3 regions of the Paenibacillus sp. FSL R5-0923 genome follow, and region 3 is predicted to be linked to each of the others. Evidence: predicted binding sites of a transcription regulator. Region 3 holds the regulator's gene; each other region holds the start of a gene.
What was found. The regulator Rex, encoded in region 3, represses fermentation and respiration genes when NADH is low (regulators of the CRP and FNR family bind a similar motif). The targets are predictions, from matches to a motif close to TTGTGAAATATTTCACAA.
Positions count from the first base shown of each region.

Region 1: the regulator Rex is predicted to act here: its motif matches at 2,146-2,163, upstream of MKX35_RS22870 (DUF1641 domain-containing protein).
Region 2: the regulator Rex is predicted to act here: its motif matches at 2,121-2,138, upstream of MKX35_RS18730 (cytochrome ubiquinol oxidase subunit I).

Region 1 covers NZ_JBBPAT010000001.1:5,081,951-5,088,184, forward strand. The annotation lists gene MKX35_RS22860 (SGNH/GDSL hydrolase family protein) at 1-191, opposite strand, end outside; gene MKX35_RS22865 (NAD(P)/FAD-dependent oxidoreductase) at 352-1,530, opposite strand; gene MKX35_RS22870 (DUF1641 domain-containing protein) at 1,570-2,013, opposite strand; gene MKX35_RS22875 (DUF2785 domain-containing protein) at 2,222-3,064, opposite strand; gene MKX35_RS22880 (nitroreductase family protein) at 3,328-3,945, shown strand; gene MKX35_RS22885 (hypothetical protein) at 4,053-4,673, opposite strand; gene dnaN (DNA polymerase III subunit beta) at 4,745-5,872, opposite strand; gene MKX35_RS22895 (ribbon-helix-helix domain-containing protein) at 5,894-6,229, opposite strand.
Region 2 covers NZ_JBBPAT010000001.1:4,174,651-4,180,884, reverse strand. The annotation lists gene MKX35_RS18740 (hypothetical protein) at 1-849, shown strand, start outside; gene MKX35_RS18735 (GNAT family N-acetyltransferase) at 911-1,762, shown strand; gene MKX35_RS18730 (cytochrome ubiquinol oxidase subunit I) at 2,303-3,667, shown strand; gene MKX35_RS18725 (cytochrome d ubiquinol oxidase subunit II) at 3,664-4,680, shown strand; gene cydD (thiol reductant ABC exporter subunit CydD) at 4,782-6,234, shown strand, end outside.
Region 3 covers NZ_JBBPAT010000001.1:2,896,824-2,903,057, reverse strand. The annotation lists gene MKX35_RS12915 (hypothetical protein) at 1-442, opposite strand, end outside; gene MKX35_RS12910 (cell wall elongation regulator TseB-like domain-containing protein) at 850-1,368, opposite strand; gene MKX35_RS12905 (amidohydrolase) at 1,538-2,839, opposite strand; gene MKX35_RS12900 (redox-sensing transcriptional repressor Rex) at 2,826-3,479, opposite strand; gene dinG (ATP-dependent DNA helicase DinG) at 3,611-6,234, opposite strand, start outside.

The sequences.
Region 1 (6,234 bases), 2.2 Mb from region 3:
TCTACTGCACGGTTGCCGCTAATTCCACGATTATAGAACGTAAGATTCTTCTCAGGATATAAATGCCCCAGACGAGCGGCGACCATCAATGCATAACCTACACCAAGCGATGAAGCATCATCATAATTACGACCCCAATCCGTTATACTGTCGCCTTGAAACAGAATGACATCGTTTTGTCGGAATAACATCACGTAATCCTCCCCTATTTTCCCCTGTTAATATTAGCCAATATAGTATATCAAAAATGAATACTACGTACTAGGACAATCATTAACAATTCATGGTAGAAACCACTAGAGATCAACAAAAAAACCTGCTCAAATTAGAGCAGGTTTTCCAATAATACAATTAATAAGCTAAGCTAAACAATCCTTTAATGTGGGACAAGTAACGAATATTACTTGCTTCCTTCATCAAGGTTGCAGGTAATCCTTTTAGCGGAGTTGAGCTAGCACCAACGATGGCTACACCGTCTTTACGACCTAAGCTCGCAAGCGTACCTGAGTTGATCGGACTAAAGGATTCAAATGATTTATCCTTCAAGTATGCATAAAGATTGTACCCGATCAATTCGCCCATTTGCCAAGCGATTTGTGCAGTTGGTGGATATGGACGACCATCTTCGGCAAAGACAACGGCGCTGTCACCAGCAACGAATACGTCTTTGTGTGATGTGGATTGCAAGAATTCATTTACCGTTGCACGACCACGGTTCACTTCAAGACCGGACTCACCAATCAGTGGATTTCCTTGTACGCCGCCAGTCCATACGAAGGTGTTAGCAATAATTTTTTGACCATCTTTCAAGTCAATGACATTATCCGCTACATTCGTAACAGGTAGTCCTGTCAAGAATTGAACACCACGTTTTTCTAAGCTTGCCACTGCGCGTTCGATCAATGCATCTGGCAATACTGGTAAAATCTTAGGGCCTGCTTCAACCAACATCAGTTTAATTTCTTTAGGATCCACGCCATATTTCTTAGTGAGTGTTGGCAACACATCAGCGATTTCACCAACAAGTTCAACACCTGTTAAGCCACCGCCACCGATTAGGATGCTTGCATCCGCTGGATTTTTAGACTTCGCATATTCACGGATACGCTCATCAATATGACGATGAATTCTGTTAGCATCTGCTGCCGATTTCAAAACCATACTGTATTGCTCAAGACCTGGAATGCCAAAATAAGCCGTAGTGCTTCCAAGACCCACAACTAAAGCATCGTAGGACAATGTCACACCATCAGATAGTGTAATTTGTTTGTTCTCAACAGAAAAAGAATTCACCTTTGCAATTTTCAGGTCGATATCTTTACCTGCAAAAAGCTTAGCTAATGGCATAGCAACAGCACCTTCTGCAACACTACCCGCTGCAAGACGATGCAATTCTGTAATAATTTGATGTGTAGGATATTGATTAACGACTGTAATTTTAGCTTCGTCCTTCTTCAGGTACTTGCGTACAGTTAAGGCGCTTAGTAGACCACCATAACCTGCTCCTAGAATGACAATATGTTTAGACATGATGTTTCCTCCGTCCTTACGAATGAGATATAAAAAATATTATTTCTGTTGACTGCGTTCGCCGGCAACTTGAAGATAAGCATTTACGAAACGGAAAAGCTTCTGTGCTTGTGGATCTTTCATCATCTTCATAAGACCAAATACACCGATCACATCGCTATTTTCATTCGCACGATCTTGCGCTTCGATCACTGTAGCTGCCATATTCTTCGCCGAATGCACCACTGGTTCAGCAAGTTCTTTAATTGCACTTACCGTATCACTTTTCAAGACTTCATCCGCAGCAACAGTTTGAACAAAGTCATATGACTTTGTGAGCACGCCGACAAGCTCTGTTAATTTTGGCAACTGTTCCACTAAGACAGTTAACGACTCCTGAACTTCAGGCTTCAATAGCTGCTCTAGAACATTCATTTGTTCTTGAGTGACAGCTAATTTTGGTGATTCTTGCTCAGGTTGTGTTTGAGTGATTGTTTCTGACATATCCGAATCTCCTCTGCAAATAAGCTTTGCTGCTTAATAGTAATAAAAAAATAAAAACTTATAACGCCATATTTCTATTATAGCACTTATCAAGTTATAAATGTCACAAAGTTTTTGATTTTTTCTAAAGTTTTGTGATTTTTATTACATTAAAATAAATTAGTCATAATTTTCGATATTTTTTATACATGCATAGATGATTAAATGCTTATTGTGTAAATTCATTCAAATTCATCTCCGCTTTCAATAAAACCTCGACCATTGCCGGATTGTTCTTTAATGGTAGCAATCTAAAATACAGAGAACGAACGAAATTTTTGGTGTTCACACGAGCAACGTACTGGCCTCGGCTTCTCGGCCACCCCCCACATTGCTCCAAGTTGCGAATCCAGTCGACAATAGATTGTTGTGGAAGTAAATGATGATCTATCATTGTAGCTACAATCGTAGCGATCCGTTCATCTTCTTCGTCGCTAAATATGTGCTGATCGTTGTAAAGCATCCTTTGGATGACTGCCAAAACCTCTTCTCTTATTGCAGCATCACTCTCCGAGCAGAGTACCAGTTCATCCAAGGCATCTGCGCCATGGGCTGCAGCATGTGCCCAGCCTTCTTCTGGCATAAATCCTCGTAAATCCAGTTCTTCCTCATAATATCTAATCAGCGCTTCCTTCACATTTGTAAACTCTGCGCTAGCTAAAAAAGCCTGTTCCCTATGCCGTTGAAGAATCAGCGCAACGATCAGTACCGAAAACGTTCTTGTGAACACAGCCTGATCTTCTTTGCTGCCAATGTAATAGAACAAATGCTGCTCATCAAGGAGAATCAAAAGTAGTTCACGAAGCTCCGCATCACTAAACCATTGTTTCTCGTTAATCCATTTGTAGAAGGTGGAATAGATCAAGTCATCTCGTAGCTTCGGCTGTGGATCTCCTATGTACTCAAGCATCAATTTCACATAATCCCTTAATTGCTCCCCACTTTTAAGCTCGTAATCGTTCTCTTCAATTCTTTGCAAGTCAATTATCAACTGCTCTCTAGTATCGTTCAACATTCCCACCCTTTCATTAATAAAAGCAATTTAAATTTTTCGTATCCTAATATCCTAATTTACATCCCAATATTTTACAACATAGTAATTATTCTTCGACATTCCAAAGTACTTAGAGAGCTGAATGTAAATGAAGTGAATTTAATCATTGACGAATATAATTAACTGTGCTATTTTGAGTTAGTAACTAATAGTTAGTTCATTTATAAATATCACTTATTTATAATTAACAAGCAAATACATAACATATGGAGGAATAACTCATGAGCGCTTTTACAGATTTGATTGAATCCCGCAGGTCTGCTATGAATTTTGTTGAAGGGGTGAAGATCCCTCAGAATGAACTAGAGGAAATGTTCTCTTACGCCAGATTGGCTCCATCTGCATATAATCTTCAACATGCCAATTATAAAGTGGTTTCTGATGAGAATTTAAAAGATGAGATTCGTAAAGCGGCTTACGGTCAATATAAAATCCACTCCGCCTCAGCGGTAATAGTGGTACTCGGGGATAAGAATGCTTATCTGAAAGCCCCAGAAATCTTCGGAGGACTTAAAGCTTTAGGGGCTATGAGTCAAGAGGATTATGATGCAGAGATAGAAACGATTAACAATGCATACAAAGGAAATGATGCTTTCCAAAGAGATGAGGCTATTCGGAATGCTTCACTCTCTGCCATGCACTTCATGCTGATTGCCAAAGATAAAGGATGGGATACCTGCCCGATGATCGGCTTTGATCCGGAAGCGATTCAATCCACTTTAAATCTACCCGATCATATGGTACCGGTTATGCTGATCACTATCGGCAAAGACAAGAAACATAAAATCAGACCACGTGGCTATCGTAAACCGGTCAATGAATTCGTTGAATTTATCTGAGGGTTATTGGAAGATATCGATAGATACAACAAAAGCGTTTCATCCGATATTTGAAGTTCGGATGGAACGCTTTTTTACTAAGGATGTGGAGCTTAAATCTTTCTTCACTACTTAGCATACTGAAGAATTGCAATCGCTGCTCGTTCCCGTCGTTCGGCGTTCTCACTAACAAGAGCTTCCTTCAAAATATCGAGCGCCATTGATAATGTCTCTTCATCCACATGCATTCGATTACTCATCGCTTGCTCTGAATCAGAAGAACCTGTAATCCACAGATCCACACGAGCACTAGGCATCGGCCCCTTATACTGTTTGACCACTCCACTACTGCTAAGAAACTCTTTTATCCCTGCGTTTAGATCGGTTATAGGAAGACTTTTCAGCCAAGTTACACCACGTCGATGGCATGTACCGATGTCTGGCGTGTCAAATAATTCATTGTAAAAATAATCGCCTAGATCACCTAAATGTACCCAATCTCCATCACACACCAGCACATAATCGCCATCCTGCATCGTATGTACGAAGAGTTGAATGGCTTGTATATGTTCTGTAAGCTCCAACTCACTGTATTGGTATGCATGAATCATCCGATCACGGAGCTCCACTTTACTGATGTTCTCCAAATCCCCTATTCCGGGATATCCGATACTCACATAATTATCCTCTAAAAATGCTGTGATTCGTTCGGTACCAAGCGGCTTTGATCCCATCTGAAACAGATTCATAGATCATTCCTCCAAGTAATTAATATAATATTTTTTCAGCAAAGAGAACTCTTCTTAGCAAGCTCATATGCCTATCCTCCATCCTGCGTCCTCATTGGTGTAATTAAAAAAAGTGTGGACGAAGTCATGTCTACAGGCTGTATCACCAGTGGTCTTTCTTTTCCAGCAAACCTTATTCTAAGCGTATCACTATCGATCGCCCGAAGGATGTCTCTGAAATATTTCCCGTTAAAAGCTACTCGAAAATATTCACCTTCTAGATACTCCAATGGAATCTCCTCTTTTGCCTCACCCACGTCGGCGGTCCTGGATATTAAATGAAGTATACCGGAGTGATATACACCGAGCGTTACACTTTCACCAGCCAATATAGCAATACGTTCAACCACACGCAACAAACGCTCTGTCTTAACGATCACTTCGGATATATATACTTGTGGAATTAAATTATCAACATAGGGATAAGTGCCCTCAAGTAGCGCAGACTGAACCCTCAAGCCATCAGAAATAAATCTGATTTGTTTCTGACCTATCTCGATTTGGGTGCTGCTGCCCTCATCATCGTTTATTATTTTTAAAAGATCCTCAAGGGTGCTGCCCGGTATAATAACATTTAAAGGACTTACTCCGTAATCTTCTACGTTTTCAACAACTTGCTGAGCGAGGCGGATGCCATCAGTGGCGACTACGCGAATGTTTTGATTATCTATTTGAAGTGAAACACCTGTGAGCACAGGTCTTGTTTCCAACGAAGAGACCGCAAAAACCACATGTTTAAATATTTGCTTCAAAAGTGTGTTCTTCATGCGTATCTTTTTGGTGTTTGGATGATCCACGTAATGGATTCTCGGAAATTCTGCAGTGTCCATCCCGCATAAACGAAACTGAGTATAGCCCGATTGGATATTTAGAATCAATGTCTCTGCGATTTCCAGCCTAATTAATCCAGGGTCAAGCTTGCGGATGATCTCATAAAAATAACATGCGGGCACTACGATCTCACCTGGTTTGTGTACAATCATCGAATCCATCTTCACAGGAAGCTTATATTCAATGGTCATTCTTATATTGCTGGCTGTTAAAGTCAGACCCTCCGCTTGCGCCTGAATATGTATTCCGGAAAGAACACGGGAGGAACTATTCGCGGATATAGCTTTTAAGGCTGCTTGTAGTGCAGTGCTAAGAGAATCTTTTGACACATGGATTAGCAAAGACCTCACCTAACTCTCCTTAGATTCCTTTGCAAAATGTGCCTCAATAATGTTCCGAAATACTTGGGAGCGAGATACGTTCTGTTCCTCACAAGCCTGCTCTATCTCCTGCCAGATGTTTTCTGGTAACGTCAAAGATACCTTTTTAGTTATACCGGTGCTTTTTCTGCCAGCCCCTTCCCGAAGACCTCCCCTCGTAAAAAGAAACCCTAACTGCCCGTCTTTAGTAGCTACGCCTACCTTAACTTTATCCTTAGAACTACTTGTGACATCGCTTGTGATTTTAGAATTGAATTCACTTAAAATTTCATCTCTGTGTTCGTCTTCGAATTTATGATCACTCAATCCTT
Region 2 (6,234 bases), 1.3 Mb from region 3:
CCTTTTACTACAGCTTATGTTGGAATTCCTGCGATCTGGGTCAATGAAACGGAAGGGAAAAAGGTGATCAGTGCAGCCCAGGAGCACAAAGAAGGTACGGTTATTTTAGAAGCGGAAATACAAAAAAATGCTCCAACAGAATCCTTTTATGTGAAAATTGACGGGAAAAATAAAGATGAAGCGATTATCATAAATACCCATACGGATGGGATAAATGTGGTGGAGGAAAATGGTGCTGTGGGCATGCTGTCCATGATTCGTTACTTACAGCAGGAGCAGCCGGAACGTACGATGATTTTCACCTTTGTGACAGGCCATTTTAGATTACCGGATTTCAAAGGAACTTCTCAGGCGACTTCCACTTGGATGGAGGGGCATCGAGAGCTCTGGGATGGCAAGAAAGGCCATATGAAAGCTGTAGCTGGAATTACGGTTGAGCATTTAGGCAGTATGGAGTGGAAGGACGATGATACGGGTCACTATAGACCAACTGGAAAAATAAGTACAGAATATACCTATGCGGGCAATGAAATGATGGCGTCCATATGGCTGAAAGCTATTGAAAAGTCCGACGGCACACGTACTGTATTATTACGTGGACATAACAAGTTTGAGTTTGGAGAGAGTCAGCCTTTATTTGAAGCAGGGATACCGGTGATTGGCTTCATTCCAATGCCCGACTATCTGCTCGTGGATAGTGAAGACAGAGAGATGGGCAAATTTGATGCAAAGCTCATGAATACACAAATTATATCGTTACTGAAAGCGGTCAAGATAGTGGACGGAACGGAGACGACTAAGCTTGGAAAGTCAGATGGGTATTCTTTTTTCTATGGCCGTACTAAATGATGAATTGGAGATTGGCTGATGATGAAGAACTTAGTACCAAAAAAAAGGAGAAAAAAACTACATGTTGATCAAAAGTGTTAAGGATCTTGAATTACAAGAGTTTACAACTTGCTTTAACGAAGCCTTCTCCGATTATGTAATTCCATTTCATGTTTCTTCGGAGTATTTAGCTGATAAATTTGCAGGTGCGGGAGTTAATTATCAGATGTCGTTTGGTGCTTTTGATCAAGAGAAGCTGGTTGCATTTGTTATGCATGGCATCGGGGATCGTAACGGCGAAAGTACTGCATTTAATACTGGTACAGGAGTCGTTCCTTTATATAGAGGGAGACGGCTAGTCGAACAAATTTATCGTCATGCTCTTCCCATCCTTAAAGAAGCTCATATTCAAAAGTGTTTGCTTGAAGTGATTCAAACGAATGATAAAGCTATAAAAGCGTATACCGCCATAGGATTTCAAATTCATAGAGAATTGGCTTGTTTCAAGGGGCGTATTGATGTCACCCTTCCGGACGATCATAGACATACATTCATTACTATGGTTCGACTGGAAGAATTCGATTGGACATCGGTACATTCTTATTGGAATTTTGAACCTTCTTGGGAACAATCTGTTCATGCAATTTTACGAAATCCGCATTTATACGATGTGGTCACGATAAGGGAAGAGAATAAGATTTGTGGATACGCGGTAATAAAATCGGCCAACGGAGCAGTTGTACAGTTCGGTATTTTGCGAGAAGAAAGAAACCAGGGATTTGGGCGTTCCTTATTCCATTGGATGGGAGAGAGACATTCTATCATCACCGTCAATAATGTAGACAAAAGAGATACAAATTCTATACGTTTCCTTCAAAGTGTTGGTCTTGACGTATACATCGAGCAATATGAAATGGAGAAAGATTTGTCATGACGAAGATGACATTAGCTTTAATTCAAAAACACTGATGATTTGAGTCAGTGTTTTTTTTGTTGCAGAAGGGGGTATATATTAGAGGTTAAAATGAGGAAATATTGTTTTTTTCTAACATCGAAGTAGGAGGAGACTTGTGAAATCATATATACGCTATTGAATCAATAGCTCTTTTGGGTTCTTTTTATGTTATTCACTGAGTTGTCAGAAAGATTTGACCCTTTCTTGAACATTTAGGGATTAAGAGATATCTGTGATTGAATTACTTGCAATTTAAGATAAGATGATTTTAATCATTAGGTCACGTTATTAATTTGACTGCTCAGTATCAGGTAAATCAGGCTCGCCAACTCTTGCTTTGTGAAATTTTTCTCTTTTTACATAGCAAAGAACGAGGAACGTCATACTAAAACGAACAGGCAACGATGTCGCTGAGCCCTGCTAAACCTGATATTGAATGCAGCCCCAGAATTAGCCGGCCTAATCATAAGCATCAAGTTATGACGAAAAATGAACAGCGTTTGAAGGGAGCAGTAAAGAATGGCAATTGATACGGTGCTATGGAGCAGGCTGGTGACAGGCTTGACTCTCGGGTTCCACGTTATTTTTGCGACGATTGGCGTCGGTATACCGCTAATGATCGCTATTGCAGAGTTCATCGGGATCCGCAAAAAGGATCCCCATTATACACTTATGGCAAAGAGATGGTCTCGGGGATTTGTCATTTCTGTAGCGGTTGGTGTCGTGACCGGTACAGCCATATCACTACAATTAGCCCTGGTATGGCCGAATTTTATGAAACTGGCTGGGAATGTGATTGCACTTCCGTTATTCATGGAAGTGTTCGCGTTCTTTTTTGAGGCCATCTTCCTGGGCATTTATTTGTATACGTGGGATCGGTTTAAAAATCCGTATATCCATTGGCTGTTGACGATTCCGATTGTCGCCGGGGCAGGCATGTCTGCCGTTTTTATTACGACGGTGAACGGATTCATGAACCAGCCTGGAGGCTTTGTCATGGAAGCGGGCCAATTCACAGCGATTGACCCGGTGCAAGCGATGCTGAATACGGCGACCTTTTCCAAGGTGTTCCATGTATTAAGCTCGGCCTATTTGACAGGAGCTGCCTTGTTAGCCGGGATTGCAGCCTTTGCGATGCTGAGAAAAGGAGTGTCCGCATACCACAAAAAATCCTTGAATCTCATGATGGCGGTCGTTTTGCTGTTCAGCTTGCTGAACACATTAGCTGGTGATGTGTCCGCCAAGTTTTTGGCCGAGCATCAGCCAGAGAAGCTTGCAGCGGCAGAGTGGCATTTTGAGACGGGTAGCGGTGTGGACTTGGTTCTAATGGGATGGCTGAATGCAGAGCATGAAGTGATAGGGGCTCTTCATTTGCCGAAAGTGCTCAGCTTCCTGGCCTTTGGAGACTTTAATGCGGAGGTAACGGGGCTGGAGGAATTCCCCAAGGAAGAATGGCCACCGCTTCTTGTTCACTACCTGTTTGATTTAATGGCTGGAATCGGATTTGCTCTGCTCGCGATTTCGGTCCTGTACTTCCTGTTTGTGTTCTGGAAAAAACGCAATGTGCTTAACAAGTGGATGCTTGGCATCATCGCACTGATCGCACCGCTCGCTTTTCTAGCTGTAGAGCTGGGCTGGTTTTATGCAGAGGTTGGGCGACAGCCGTGGATTATCCGTGGATATATGCGTGTAGAGGAGGCTGCCACGACTTCACCGAATGTAAGAATTATATTCTTCGCCTTATTGCTCTTGTACATCGTACTCGGCAGTATGTGTGTAATCGTGCTAAGACGTTTGTTCAACAATAATCCGGCAGAAGTTGAGATGGAGAAATGGATGAAGGAACATCCTAATCAATCTGTGGAAAAGGGGGGCACTGAATGATGAGTTACGAAATAATTGGCATCTCGGTGCTCTGGCTGTTCTTGTACGGCTATTTAATTATAGCTTCCATTGATTTCGGAGCGGGATTCTTCGCCTTTTATGCCCGTTTGACGAAGCAGGATCATCTCATTAATCGTCTGATTTCCCGATATTTATCACCCGTATGGGAGATTACAAATGTATTTTTTATCTTTTTCTATATTGGCATCGTCGGATTTTTTCCGGACACAGCCTATTATTATGGCTCCGCGCTGCTTGTTCCGGGAAGTATTGCAGTTATTCTTCTTGCGATTCGCGGTTCGTTCTACGCTTTTGAAAATTATGGTTCCAAGAAAAACATAGTATATCTTTTTTTGTACGGAGCTACAGGTCTGCTTATTCCGGCTTCGTTGTCAGTGGCACTTACTTTGTCTGAAGGCGGCTTTATTGTGAAGCAGGCTGAGACGGTTTCTCTGGATTACTGGGCGCTGTTTACCAATCCGTTATCGTGGAGCATCGTTGGACTGGCAATCGTGTCCGTTTTGTTCATAAGCGGCTCATTTCTGACTTTTTACGCATCTCGTGCAGAGGATCATTCCGCGTTGAAGCTGATGCGGAACTACGCCCTGTTTTGGAGCACACCGACGATAATTCTCGCACTGACAGCATTTATCTATTTGGGTCAACACAATGAGCGGCATTTTCAAAATATGATGGATTTATGGTGGCTCTTGGCACTTTCCGTTGCTTTCTTCATGATCGCGATGTGGCTGTTATATAACGGACGCCGTTACGGATTAGCTTTCATATGCATCATGCTGCAATTTTTCTGTGCCTTTTTCGCTTATGGGATTGGGCAATACCCTTATATTCTCGATCCGTATATCACGATTCAGAGCAGTGCAACTTCACCAGCAATGGGCTTAGCGTTAGTTGTTGTGTTTATCGGCGGTCTGTGCCTGTTGATCCCATCCCTTATTCTGGTCTTCAAGCTCTTCCTGTTTGATGCGGATTATGTAAAAGGGAAAAAATAAAGCTAATTGATCCATTACGGCGTGTATGAGGTTTCTCTACAAGCCTATATATAAAGGAGGTGTGATCTGTGCCGAGGAAATCCAGTCTGATTTCTCAACAAATGTCTTCACAAAGAAAAAATATGGCCCTCCTCGCGATCCTTTCGCTCGCGCTTGGTACAGCTATTGTGAGTCAGGCTGGACTGCTTGCTGAAGCAGTCCAACGGATTTTTGTGGAGAGAGCTTCATTTTCATCGGTTATCCTGTTGCTCGGCATTCTTCTGGCTGTTATGGCTGTACGCACATTGTTGTCATATGGAAACGGTAAAGTTGGCTTGCGTATGGCTGCCACTGCCAAGACAAATATGCGCGCAGCCGTGCTGCAAAACTTGACCCATGCTTCCATGCCTTCCACCCTTCGTGGACAGACGGGAGGCAAGGTCAGTATTGCTCTTGATGCTGTGGATGAGGCTGATAGTTATTTCAGTCAGTACATGCCGCGTATGATGGAAGCTGCTATCATCCCGATTCTGATTTTGGTCGTTACATTTATCCAACATGCCAACACAGGTTTCATTCTATTATTTACAGCTCCATTCATCCCGCTATTCATGATTTTGGTAGGGCTGAAAACGAAGAACAAATCCGAAGAAAAATATGCGCAGCTGGCCGAGTTTTCAGGTACTTTTCTGGATTCTCTTCAAGGGCTGGTGACGTTAAAAATATTTGGACGGGCACACCGTCAGCAACAGAAAATTGAACACAGTAGCCTTAGTTACCGTGATGCCACAATGGGCATTTTGAAGATTGCGTTTACGAATACCTTCATGCTGGAATCGATCGTGATGCTAAGCATTGGCATTGTCGCTCTTGAGCTGGCCATCCAATTGCTTGTTTTCAAATCTATGACGTTCCACACCGCCTTTCTCGTGTTGTTGCTCGTTCCCGAGTTTTACAACCTTTTAAAGAATACGGGAACGGCCTTTCACAGTGGCCGGACAAGTATGGGTGCGGTTCGTAAGGTGGAACAGATGCTTGAAGAACCGGCAGGGGAGAGCAGGGACGCGAATAGCGTTGAAGAAGCATTAACAACCGATGGACTCGACGAGATCGACAGCATGGATAGAGTCGACAGGGGAAGCAAATTGGAAATTGCAAATTCCAATGATCTTTCAGTACCGCCATCCATGGAAATAAATCATCTTCAGTTTCAATATGCTCCAGATTCATTCAAGCTTGAGACGGGTCGGATCCAGTTTAAACCGGGAGAACATATTGCGATTGTAGGTAAAAGTGGTTCCGGTAAAACGACTTTGCTCCATCTCATTGCCGGTCTGCTAAAACCAGAATCTGGAACGCTTCTGGTGAATGGTAGTCCACTCTCGCAATACGATGAAACTGAATGGTTCGAACATGTTAGCTACATTACACAGCATCCGTATATTTTTGCAGGCACATTTTCTGAAAATATTGCGATTGGTGCTCGTGGGAGCATCTCCAGGGCAGAAATTGAGCGGGCGGGGGAGGAAGCAGGACTCACTGCGCTTACAGCCCAATTGGAGCATGGATTTGATA
Region 3 (6,234 bases):
CGATATCAGTAGATGCTATCACATCTTTAAATTCCGTATTTTGCTGTTTCAATCTATCAAGTTCTGTAGGTATAATCGTATATTTACGGCTCTCCATGGCTTCAGCTACAGAGAACATCGCTTTATCCCAGTAATCATCCAATAGTTCACTTGAATTTTGCTCCACATCGAGTTTAAGTTTACGTCCTTCAATCACTGATTTTCCTTCTTTGGATACATACGATACTAGATCACGTAAATTCGTGCCCGGCTGCAAATCAAGTTTCAAAGTGACCTCATCGCGGTTAATACTAATATGTGAAGTATTTACTCCCTCAAATCCGGTTACAATCTTTTGGAGCGGTTCCTGTAAAGCAAACTGACGATATAAAAAGAATCCTCCGAATAATAGCATAGCCGACAGTAGAGACGTTATCAGTACAGGTACAAGACGTAATTTCAAGAAACGTCCTCCTCTCAAAGATGAAAAAATGTAAACAGAATGATCCAAAGTCATAGCTGCTAAGAGCTCATCAGAGCCTGACGTTCTACTAACACTGTTCTAATTACAAACAGTAGTATATCACAGGTGTATATACTATATTGAAAAAAAGTGTGAAGATATTTAAAATTTTATTTTTTAATTCTTTCCATTTTATTAAATTTATTGATTTAATTCGACAAAAAAAGGGCTGTTACTCTTAACTAACAGACCTTTTTTCGTATGAATCTTTAAATACCAATACATAAAAACTACTCTTATAGTATATCACAATTCGTGTACTTATAGTATATCAAATAATATGTCATTTAAAAAACAAGCGAACCATAAATGGTCCGCTTGTTTCTCCTATAATGCTTTTGTTTAATTTAGCGGCTAGGTAAACTGTAACCTTCACCCATTCGAGCCCCATCTGAGAACCGATAAAATTGATAATAATATCGACCGCTTTGTTTATAAAAAAGCTGCCAAGCATACTCCCCGTTATATACTCCTGGCAACAACCGCTCAATGCTGATGTCCGGAAGATCGGCTTTTATAAGGCTACGCATTTTCGCTTCAGAGGTCCCTTTACTTAGTTCTTCAGCATATACTGCGTCGGTTCCTTCAGCAAACTTCCCGTCTACAGTAAAACGTACCCAAACCATCAACTCGGTCCCGGCTTCATTCTTCCCTGTTAAGACCCAGTACACCGCATTATCATCCCACACGGATTTCTGCGCTTTGGTTACCTCTGTCAGACCAGCACTGGTTTTAGCGACATCCTTAGCGATATCTCGCTCGTTCCATTGATCTTTCATAATATAAGCATAGAACTGGATAAGTCCGAACAGAAGGAGCAGAATCAGAACTGACCCCAGGAGGATCCATTTTTTCCTTTTCTTCAAGGTACAGCTCCCTTTCTAGTAATATATCTTTTTTGATTATATAACACACCTGTGTGTTTATCCAAAGTTTCATATCCAATTCAATGATCTAATTATCAGAAACACAAAAGGCTGTAACTTTGCAATCGCAGAAAGTCACAGCCTTTCAGTTATTCGTTATGATCTTAGACTATCGTTTAAGCAGTCCATCAAATGATTCTTGCGCCTTACGACGGATTGCTTCCTCATCTAGCGTTATACATTCTCCATGTTTTACAACCTGTTTACCATTCACCCATACATGCTCAACGTCCTTGGCGCTGGCAGAGTATACAGCATGAGACAACAGATCTGTGTGTGGTAGCAAATGCGGCTGGTCTATATCAATCGCGATAAAGTCCGCTTTCATGCCAACAGCGAGTCTACCCACATCATTTAAAAAGATAGACTTTGCGCCATACTCTGTAGCTATACGCAGCGCTTCCGGAGCTGGGACAGCCGTCGGATCACCACTTACACCTTTATGGATGAGGGCTGCAAGACGCATCTCTTCAAACATATCCAGGTTATTATTGCTTGCCGCACCATCTGTACCCAGTGACACCTTCACACCAGCCTTTAGAAGATCCGTAACCCGAGCCACTCCACTAGCCAGTTTCAGATTACTTCCTGGGTTATGAGACACGCCTACATCATGACGAGCCAGTATCTCGATCTCTTCATCATTCAAATGAACGCCATGTGCAACAATAGACGGACGTGTGAACATTCCAAGCTTCTCTAAATGCGCTACAGGCCGAAGTCCGTAATCCACCACATTCTGCTCCACTTCGCGTTTGGTCTCGGACATATGGGTATGCATCGGTAAATCCAAATCATGTGCCGCTTGTACAAACTTAACAAAGAAGTCCGGTGGGCAAGTATATGGGGCGTGTGGCGAGATCATCGTCGTAATTCTACCATCAGCCTTACCATGCCAATTTCGTGCAAAAGAAATCGCTTCCGCAAGCTTGTGATTTTGTACTTCCTCTGGGCATAATCCGATTACGCCTCTCATCAGTACGGAACGGATGCCTGATAATTCGACTACCTCTGCTACTCGATCCATATGATCATACATATCCAAGAAGGTTGTAGTACCACCTTTTAGCATTTCCAGTACCGACAAGGAGGTTCCCCAGTATACATCTTCTCCAGTGAATTTCGCTTCCATCGGCCACATCTTCTCTTGAAGCCACACCTGAAGTGCTAAATCATCTCCATAACCACGAAGCAATGACATTGCGGCATGGCCATGTGTGTTTACCAGACCTGGCATAAACAGCAGACGACTGCCATCAACAACTTGCACATCATCTTCCATTAAAGGCTCTTCTTTTCCTATGTAAGTGATCAAATCATCTTCAATAGTCATGTATCCGCTCAGAACCGGCTCATCTGTTCCCGAAATAAGAAAACGCCCGCCCTTAATAATCGTTTTACTGCTCTTCATTTCCGGTTTCTTCCTTTCCGTCTTTCAAATAATAAGCAAGGCTTTGCAAATCCGTTGTAAAATCGGCAGCATGAACACGGATATTCGATGGTGTTTTTAGAATCACTGGTGCAAAATTCAAAATCGCCTCAATGCCAGACTCAATGAGAATATCTGCTACATTCTGCGCTTCTGAATCAGGCACAGTAATTATCCCAATTCGAATACCTTGCTCACGAACCGTCTGACCAAGCTCCTCCATCGGTTGAACGGTAAGAGAGTTGATTTTCCGCCCCACCTTAGGTGCATAGGAGTCAAATATAGCGGTAATCTTCATAGTATCTTTCAGATAAGCATTGTAATTAGATAATGCATGTCCAAGGTTACCAGCACCTACTAAAGCCACATTCAATTGTTGATCCAGCTTCAGAATATGACGGATTTTTTCAATAAGATAAGTTACGTCATACCCGATACCTTTTCTACCAAAGTCTCCAAAATAAGCTAAATCTTTACGAATTTGAGCAGGATTTAAATCAAGTTTTTGTCCTAGTTCTTGTGAGGAAACGGTTAATATTTCACGTTTCTGGAGATCATTCAAGAAACGCAAGTACACAGGAAGTCTGCGAACAACGGCTTCTGATATTTTATCCGATTTCATAATTTACCTCCTAATTTAAGTGATATTCTGTTCAAATCCTATCGAAATATCTGCACCTCGTCTCAAGGAAGAGCGGTATTCTTATACCGCCCTTCCTTGTAGAGTGATTAATAAGATCGATGACGTTCTTTTCAAGAAACGCCTCCGTCTTCCAACCACTCCGCTATACGAGGAACCATTTGATCCGTAAGCATATGCTCCATTTTCGGGCCAGGCAACGAATAGAGGAAATACTTCCCATAGTGAGATTCGATCACCCTTGTGTCATACACAATAACAATACCCCGATCTTGCGCTGTCCGTACCAGCCTCCCAAATCCTTGCTTGAAGCGAATAACCGCCTGAGGAACAGACAACTTCATGAACGGATTCTTTTTCTGGGCTTGTAATAACTCAGACTTCGCTTCCGCTAGAGGGTGGTTTGGCGGTTGAAATGGGAGCCTCACGATGGCCAAGCATGTTAATGCTTCACCTGGAATATCTACACCCTCCCAAAAGCTGCTTGTTCCTAATAGTACAGAAGCTGCACTGTCCTGAAAACGGCGGATCAGCTTGCTACGGCTGCCCCCCTCCACGCCTTGACCTAGCACCGTGATCTCTTGTGAGGCTAGAGCCTCTTTCAGAGGATCGTAAACCTGGCGTAGCATCTTGTAAGAAGTAAACAGGACAAGCATCCGCCCACGTGTTGTAATAGCTGCTTCTGCTAGTGACTGTACGAGTGTATCGACAAATCGGGCATCGCCTACACTCCCCTTCACACTAGGGAAATCCCGCGGAATAACTAACAGCGCCTGCTCCCGATACTTAAAGGGAGAAGGCAGGAGTGACGTCATCAGACGCCCCTCTTCCGCAGCTTCATTAAGTCCGAGATTATCAATCATAAACTGGAAAGATTTATCGACAGAGAGTGTCGCCGAAGTTAGCACGATACTTTTCTTCTTGTCGAAAAACAGCTCCTTAAGCTGAGTACTAACATCAACAGGAACGGCATACAGCTGTAGCGATTTACTGCGATAATTTCCATTCGCCTCCAGCCAATATACTACATTCTCATCATTTAATCCCATAAAAAACCGTACTTGCTCACGTATCGAAGCTAAATCCTTAAATAAGCCGCTAATATCGGTAACTAGACTATCTGAGGAAGATTGACCTTCTTGATCTCGCATCTCATTAAGCATTTTATCACCTTTACGGATAATTTCGCTTAATGTCAGATTCATAGTATTCTCTAAAGCAACCAATTCATCCCAATCTTTCGGTTTACGGGTAGGAAGTAGCCGCATGACTAACTGGCCGGCTTCTCCCGCCGCTGCATCGCTACGTTCCGGCAAGAGGCTGAATAGTTTATCACTAAGCAGATCCCAGGTTTCTTTTACGGTAAGCAGGTCCGGATAGATTCTATCGATCACTCCGCTCCATTCAGAAGCTTCCTCACTGCCTGATGACTGAAGCATTTGGCGAAGTGTAGGAAGTTGGCCATTTCGACTATCCTTATAAAGACGCGATAATGTATGTGCCACCGTGAAATGCTTCATATGCATGCCTAAATGCTTGCCAGCCACGTCCTCCAGATGATGGGCCTCATCTATTACAAGATGTTCATAAGCGGGAAGTAGTTGATGCCCAGCCTTAACATCAGCGAAAAGCTTAGAGTGGTTCGTAATGACCACGTCTGCAATACCAGCTTCATGCTTAGCCCGATGATAATAACACTTACGGAACCAAGGACACGAGCGACCCAGACAAGAATCGGTATCGCTTGCCACCGTCTCCCAAAAATCTCCGCCACGTCCACTTAGATTGAGCTCTTCGTCATCTCCTGATTCACTTTGTGTCAGCCAAACGATCATCTGAGCCGCAGTAAGCGCATCTTCCCTCGGACTTATAAAGTCTTTTTTATTAATTTTATGTTCGAACTTACGAAGACACAAATAATGCCCTCTGCCCTTAAAAATTGCAGCTTTAAATGGAAAAGGAACTACCTGCGTTAACAAAGGAATATCACGCTCACGCAATTGATCCTGCAGATTAATAGTATGAGTGCTGACCATGACTTTTTCATTAGTGCGTACGCTTTGGTATATGGCAGGCAATAAATAACCAAGGGATTTACCGGTTCCTGTCCCTGCTTCGATCAATAGATGCTTGTCTTCGGCAAGTGCCGTCATCACCTCATTGATCATAATATCCTGAGCTTCTCGGCTTTCATACTGTGGCAAAGTTTCTTTAAGTCGTTTCGTTACTTCATCCATATAATCTGTAAAAGATAAATTGTGTAGTGGATTCTCAGCATGCTCGTCTCGAGGTGGAGCTAATTCATTCCAGTCTCCTACAGCAAGCGCTAATTGACGATAGAAAGTCAGATCACCTTCGGGCTGAAGCGTCTCCGCTTCCCGTTCACGCAGCAGACCATCAAAATACCAACCCAAATCACTATCCTCTTCCGTAAACAACTCACAGAGTCTCTGAATCGTCAGCAGAGGCAAATCGTAGAGCTCCTCCAGACATTTCAGCAATACAAGAGCAGTTGCGAGTGCATCACTGTCTGCCTGATGCGGACGATCATGCGTCACTCCAAAATGTGCACTAACTGATCCTAGTTGATAGGATGTGAGGGAAGGAAAGCAGATTTTCAGAAAATCAATCGTATCTAAAATCCGCCCTTGAAATGGTAAATACCCACATCGGTCTAAAGCATTTTGCAAAAAATGGAAGTCGAATGCGACATTATGCCCTACAAGCACAACATCAT